Regions from separate parts of the Anaerobacillus sp. CMMVII genome, predicted to be linked through region 2. Evidence: a T-box and tRNA genes for the amino acid it is inferred to sense, from the RefSeq annotation. Region 2 holds a T-box; the other holds one or more tRNA genes.

Region 1 (3,263 bases), on a different contig from region 2:
ACGCCCAATAATTCCGGACAACGCTTGCCACCTACGTATTACCGCGGCTGCTGGCACGTAGTTAGCCGTGGCTTTCTGGTTAGGTACCGTCAAGGTACCGCCCTATTTGAACGGTACTTGTTCTTCCCTAACAACAGAACTTTACGACCCGAAGGCCTTCATCGTTCACGCGGCGTTGCTCCGTCAGACTTTCGTCCATTGCGGAAGATTCCCTACTGCTGCCTCCCGTAGGAGTCTGGGCCGTGTCTCAGTCCCAGTGTGGCCGATCACCCTCTCAGGTCGGCTACGCATCGTCGCCTTGGTAAGCCATTACCTTACCAACTAGCTAATGCGCCGCGGGCCCATCCTGTAGTGTTAGGTAAACCCAACTTTTACTTTCGAGCCATGTGACTCAAAAGATTATCCGGTATTAGCTTCGGTTTCCCGAAGTTATCCCAGTCTACAGGGCAGGTTGCCCACGTGTTACTCACCCGTCCGCCGCTAACAATTGAGAGCAAGCTCTCAATTGTCCGCTCGACTTGCATGTATTAGGCACGCCGCCAGCGTTCGTCCTGAGCCAGGATCAAACTCTCCATAAAAGTGTTTGATATAGCTCAAAAATTTTGTTACATTGACGAGATATTTTACTACCTCTTTAATTCGCTTGGCTGTGTGTTCAGTTTTCAAAGAACAATACTAATGTCGTTTTAGCGACAAGAATTTAATTGTATCAGACTTTTATTAAATCGTCAACAACTATTTTTTTCTGTAAAATTGCGTGTAAACAACAACTTTACTATCTTAGCACTTATAAATAAGTAAGTCAATATTTATTTATAATTTTTGGTGGAGCCTAGCGGGATCGAACCGCTGACCTCCTGCGTGCAAGGCAGGCGCTCTCCCAGCTGAGCTAAGGCCCCATATAAATGGTCGGGAAGACAGGATTTGAACCTGCGACCCCCTGGTCCCAAACCAGGTGCTCTACCAAGCTGAGCCACTTCCCGAGATTACAAATTAATTTCACTAACCAAACATGCTCCTGAGCCACTTCGTTTGCTCGTCGCAAACCTGCAGTGATGCTCATTCGAGGTAGTTGGTTTGGTGCGCCCTGAGAGATTCGAACTCCCGACCTTTTGATTCGTAGTCAAACACTCTATCCAGCTGAGCTAAGGGCGCAAATAACTATAGTTAGTATAGTTATATATTCAATTATGCTTCTGCGTTGCAAGCTGCTCGTCGCATAATTGCGAAGAAGCGTTACAGGAAGCTAATTTGGTACCGAGGGCCGGACTTGAACCGGCACGATAGTCACCTACCGCAGGATTTTAAGTCCTGTGTGTCTGCCAATTCCACCACCCCGGCAAAGCAGACTATAAAATTGGAGCGGAAGACGAGGTTCGAACTCGCGACCCCCACCTTGGCAAGGTGGTGTTCTACCACTGAACTACTTCCGCAAATTTGTGGTGCGGGTGAAGGGACTCGAACCCCCACGTCAAAGACACTAGATCCTAAGTCTAGCGCGTCTGCCAATTCCGCCACACCCGCATATAAGAGTTATTTAACACTATAAATAACATGGTGAGCCATGAAGGATTCGAACCTTCGACCCTCTGATTAAAAGTCAGATGCTCTACCAACTGAGCTAATGGCTCCTGTTTAAAGGAAACTTAGAGTGCCGGCCAGAGGACTTGAACCCCCAACCTACTGATTACAAGTCAGTTGCTCTACCAATTGAGCTAGGCCGGCATATTAAGATAAGTTATTTTGTTCCACTTTTTTAGGCAAAAAATTTGGTGGAGGATGACGGGTTCGAACCGCCGACCCCCTGCTTGTAAGGCAGGTGCTCTCCCAGCTGAGCTAATCCTCCGGATTTTATCTAGCAACGTCCTACTCTCACAGGGGGAAACCCCCAACTACCATCGGCGCTGAAGAGCTTAACGGTCGTGTTCGGCATGGGAACGAGTGTGACCTCTTCGCTATCGCTACTAGATTATTTGAAGAAAGTTCATTCCTTCAAAACTAGATAACACACATTTAAGGCTTGAGTAAAATTCAATCCGTTTATTTAGAATTTGGTATTTACTGCTTCGAGCTACTCACGCAACTCAAAACTCTACACTCATCACTCTAAACTTATTTATAGGATAAGTCCTCGACCGATTAGTATCTCTCAGCTCCACACGTCACCGTGCTTCCACCCGAGACCTATCAACCTCATCATCTTTAAGGGGTCTTACTGGATTAACTCCAAGGGAAATCTCATCTCGAGGGGGGCTTCATGCTTAGATGCTTTCAGCACTTATCCCTTCCACACGTAGCTACCCAGCTATGCTCCTGGCGGAACAACTGGTACACCAGCGGTGTGTCCATCCCGGTCCTCTCGTACTAAGGACAGCTCCTCTCAAATTTCCTACGCCCGCGACGGATAGGGACCGAACTGTCTCACGACGTTCTGAACCCAGCTCGCGTACCGCTTTAATGGGCGAACAGCCCAACCCTTGGGACCTACTTCAGCCCCAGGATGCGATGAGCCGACATCGAGGTGCCAAACCTCCCCGTCGATGTGGACTCTTGGGGGAGATAAGCCTGTTATCCCCAGGGTAGCTTTTATCCGTTGAGCGATGGCCCTTCCATGCGGAACCACCGGATCACTAAGCCCGACTTTCGTCCCTGCTCGACTTGTAGGTCTCGCAGTCAAGCTCCCTTTTGCCTTTGCACTCTACGAATGATTTCCAACCATTCTGAGGGAACCTTTGGGCGCCTCCGTTACTGTTTAGGAGGCGACCGCCCCAGTCAAACTGCCCACCTGACACTGTCCCCGAACCGGATCACGGTCCTAGGTTAGAATTTCAATACAATCAGGGTAGTATCCCACCGACGCCTCCACCGAAGCTGGCGCTCCGGGTTCTCAGGCTCCTACCTATCCTGTACAAATTGTACCAAAATCCAATATCAAGCTACAGTAAAGCTCCATGGGGTCTTTCCGTCCTGTCGCGGGTAACCTGCATCTTCACAGGTAATATAATTTCACCGGGTCTCTCGTTGAGACAGTATCCAAATCGTTACACCATTCGTGCGGGTCGGAACTTACCCGACAAGGAATTTCGCTACCTTAGGACCGTTATAGTTACGGCCGCCGTTTACTGGGGCTTCAATTCAGAGCTTCTCCTTACGGATAACCCCTCCTCTTAACCTTCCAGCACCGGGCAGGTGTCAGCCCCTATACTTCGCCTTGCGGCTTCGCAGAGACCTGTGTTTTTGCTAAACAGTCGCTTGGATCTATT
Region 2 (3,263 bases):
TTTAAGACTTATTCGTGAAGCGGGTAAAATTCCAGCACAGCGTGATACAAAGTATAATACCCTTCATGTATTTAAAGAAGAGGAAACAACTGATAAAGATTTCGTTATGCAAAACTAAATGTGAAAGCCGATAAGTAACTTATCGGCTTTTTGTATGTTTTTTGAGCTATGAAAAAGTACTTATCAGCACTTTTAGAATGCTCTTCGATCCTTTATTATCTGTTGACAACATTAACTTTAGTAATAAATTTGTTCTAATAAGCATTTTTTAGGATAAGCCCCCATATACATGTAAAGAAAAAATGGACACTAGGTGTAGTTGCGTCTAATTGTTGTGGGAGGGGCTTTCATTGATAGAGATTTATTTACAGAATAAGCTCGATCGGTATTATTTGTTCAAAAATTTTAAAGCTGGGCTTTATACTTTTATAAAAAATGGAGTAGTAGAACTTTCGTTAGCTAGTGACAGATTAATTATAAAAGTGGACAATACATTTGATTTTGAAGAGACTATAAAGCCGGTGTTGACGGAAATCTTAAAAAAGCATGTAATTGAAACAAAAGAAGATATTTGGTTGTTAGATGTTATCCAAAATATATTCTACTATGATGTACCAGAGGAACAATCACAAATTCTTGCAATGGCAAAATCAATCTTAGCTGGGGAACGCTTAGAACTTCCGAATGTAAAAAAAATGTTTTTTACAGAAAAAATGATTCATGACGCTTTTACCAACTTCCTAACGAGAGACATTAATTTTTGCTATGAATCTTTCTTAACTTTCCGTTTAAGAGGTTACTTAGATAAGCTAATCGATTGTGTTGAGATGGCAATTGATGAATTTCAACTAGAACAAGAATATCAAAATTTAGTAGAGAATTTCCGTTTTTACTTAAAAAAGCGAACGCCAAAATTAACATGCGTTCATCTCGTTATTGATGGAAGTTTTACTTTTTATGATGAGTATTTTCACCAACTTTCTTACGAGAAAATTGAGCATTATCTAGATAGAGAAATCATTTTGAAAAGGGAATTCCCATTCAAGAAATGGTAATCAGCCCGCTTGTTAGCATTGCACCATTGGAGGTTCACTTGTACAGTGATGATGTAGATAATAGTGTCATTCAATCTATCCAAAATATTTTCCAGGAACGGGTTAAACTAAATAGAAAAGATCATTTTAAAAAAAATAATTATAAAATCACCTAATATTGGAAGATGATGGCTTCGATGATAGAGAACTATAAATCATATCGAAGTCATTACTATGAATAGAAACAGAAAATAAACTTGCTTTTCTAATTATAAATCCATATAATAACCTACATAAGCTAAATACATCAAAAAAGTCTTGATGAGGACATGGGTTTTATTTTACGGTTTTAAGAGAGGGAAGTGCTGCTGGGAGCTTCCTAACACGGAAATAATACTTACCACCTCTGAACTTCAGTAGGGAAATTTAAAGTATCTACTGACGGCTACAAACCGTTATTTTCTCATAAGTCACATTTACCTATTCGTAAATGTGAGAATGAGGGTGGAACCACGAGCATAACACTCGTCCCTTTTTAGGGATGAGTGTTTTTTATGTTATTACCATTTTTTAGAATGAAAAAGGAGTGTTTAGAAATGAACCAAGTAAAGGTTACATTCCCAGATGGAGCAGTACGGGAATATGCTAATGGAGTAACGACAGAGGATATTGCAGCCTCTATTAGTCCAGGCTTAAAGAAAAAAGCTGTTGCTGGTAAACTAAATGGCAAAGTGGTTGATCTATTATTGCCTATCACAGAAGATTCAGCAGTAGAAATCGTAACACTTGAATCGAAAGAAGGCCTAGAAGTTTACCGTCATAGTACGGCTCATCTAATGGCTCAAGCGTTAAAGCGCCTTATCCAGAGATCAAGCTAGGTATTGGTCCGGTGATTGAAAATGGGTTCTATTACGATGTTGATTTGGAAAATCCATTGAAGCCAGAAGATCTTCCAGCAATTGAAAAAGAAATGAAAAAGATTATTAATGAAAATATTAAAATTGAACGTAAAGTTGTGACTCGTGAAGAGGCGTTACGTATTTATGAAGAAATTGGAGACCATTTAAAGCTTGAGTTAATTCGTGAGCTTCCTGAAGGTGAAGAAATTTCGATCTATGAGCAAGGTGAATTCTTTGACTTATGCCGTGGGCCACATCTTCCATCTACTGGAAAGATCAAGGCGTTAAAATTAATGAGCATTGCAGGAGCATACTGGCGTGGAAATAGTGACAACCAAATGTTACAGCGTATTTATGGTACTGCCTTTCCTAAGCAAAGTGATCTTGATGAGTATTTACATTTTATTGAAGAAGCACAAAAACGTGACCACCGTAAATTGGGTAAAGAACTTCAATTATTCATGTTCTCTGAGGAATCACCTGGTATGCCTTTCTATTTACCAAAGGGGCAAGTTGTTCGTACAGAACTTGAAAACTTTTCAAGAGAATTACAACGTGGGGCAGGATATGACGAGGTTCGTACACCATTCATGATGAATCAACGTTTGTGGGAGCAATCTGGTCATTGGGAACACTACCATGAAAACATGTATTTCTCAGAAGTTGATAATACAAAATTTGCAATGAAACCAATGAATTGCCCAGGCCATATGTTAATCTTTAAAAATGAACTTCATTCATACCGTGATCTTCCAATTCGTATGGCTGAGTTTGGCCAAGTTCATCGCCATGAATTAAGTGGTGCGTTAAATGGTATGATCCGTGTTCGTACATTTTGCCAAGATGATGCTCACATTTTCGTAACACCAAAACAAATTGAATCAGAAATAAAAGAAGTGTTTAAATTAGTTGATCAAATCTATAAGACATTTGGTTTTGAATACTCGGTGGAACTATCCACTCGCCCAGAAAATTCAATGGGCGATGATAAATTATGGGAGCAAGCTGAAGATGCGCTTCGCAATGTATTAGAAGATCTACAATTACCTTATCAATTAAATGAAGGTGATGGCGCATTCTACGGTCCAAAGATTGACTTCCACATTAAAGATGCTCTTAAACGTAGTCATCAATGTGCGACAATACAGGGTTGATTTCCAAATGCCTGAGAAGTTTGATTTAACGTATGTGGATGAAAACAACAACAAAGTTCACCCAGTTGTCATTCACAGAGCAATTTACGGTTCGATTGACCGTTTCTTTGGTATTTAGTTGAGCATTTTGCTGGTGCATTCCCTACATGGTTAGCCCCAGTACAAGTAGAGGTAAT

The links. The T-box of region 2 lies ahead of thrS (threonine--tRNA ligase). A T-box ahead of a tRNA ligase gene usually reads a tRNA of that ligase, here a tRNA-Thr.
Region 1: it has a tRNA-Thr gene. The T-box ahead of thrS (threonine--tRNA ligase) is inferred to sense a tRNA for this amino acid. The anticodon was not compared.

Annotation. Positions count from the first base shown of each region.
Region 1 is NZ_JACEHK010000001.1:118,261-121,523, reverse strand. It holds rRNA gene H1D32_RS00610 (16S ribosomal RNA) at 1-578, opposite strand, end outside; tRNA gene H1D32_RS00605 (tRNA-Ala) at 824-899, opposite strand; tRNA gene H1D32_RS00600 (tRNA-Pro) at 907-983, opposite strand; tRNA gene H1D32_RS00595 (tRNA-Arg) at 1,079-1,155, opposite strand; tRNA gene H1D32_RS00590 (tRNA-Leu) at 1,253-1,341, opposite strand; tRNA gene H1D32_RS00585 (tRNA-Gly) at 1,359-1,433, opposite strand; tRNA gene H1D32_RS00580 (tRNA-Leu) at 1,441-1,524, opposite strand; tRNA gene H1D32_RS00575 (tRNA-Lys) at 1,556-1,631, opposite strand; tRNA gene H1D32_RS00570 (tRNA-Thr) at 1,653-1,725, opposite strand; tRNA gene H1D32_RS00565 (tRNA-Val) at 1,771-1,846, opposite strand; rRNA gene rrf (5S ribosomal RNA) at 1,854-1,969, opposite strand; rRNA gene H1D32_RS00555 (23S ribosomal RNA) at 2,120-3,263, opposite strand, start outside.
Region 2 is NZ_JACEHK010000002.1:505,997-509,259, forward strand. It holds partial or broken gene mqnC (cyclic dehypoxanthinyl futalosine synthase) at 1-118, shown strand, start outside; gene ytxC (sporulation protein YtxC) at 351-1,055, shown strand; gene ytxC (sporulation protein YtxC) at 1,049-1,210, shown strand; T-box leader at 1,344-1,570, shown strand; partial or broken gene thrS (threonine--tRNA ligase) at 1,610-3,263, shown strand, end outside.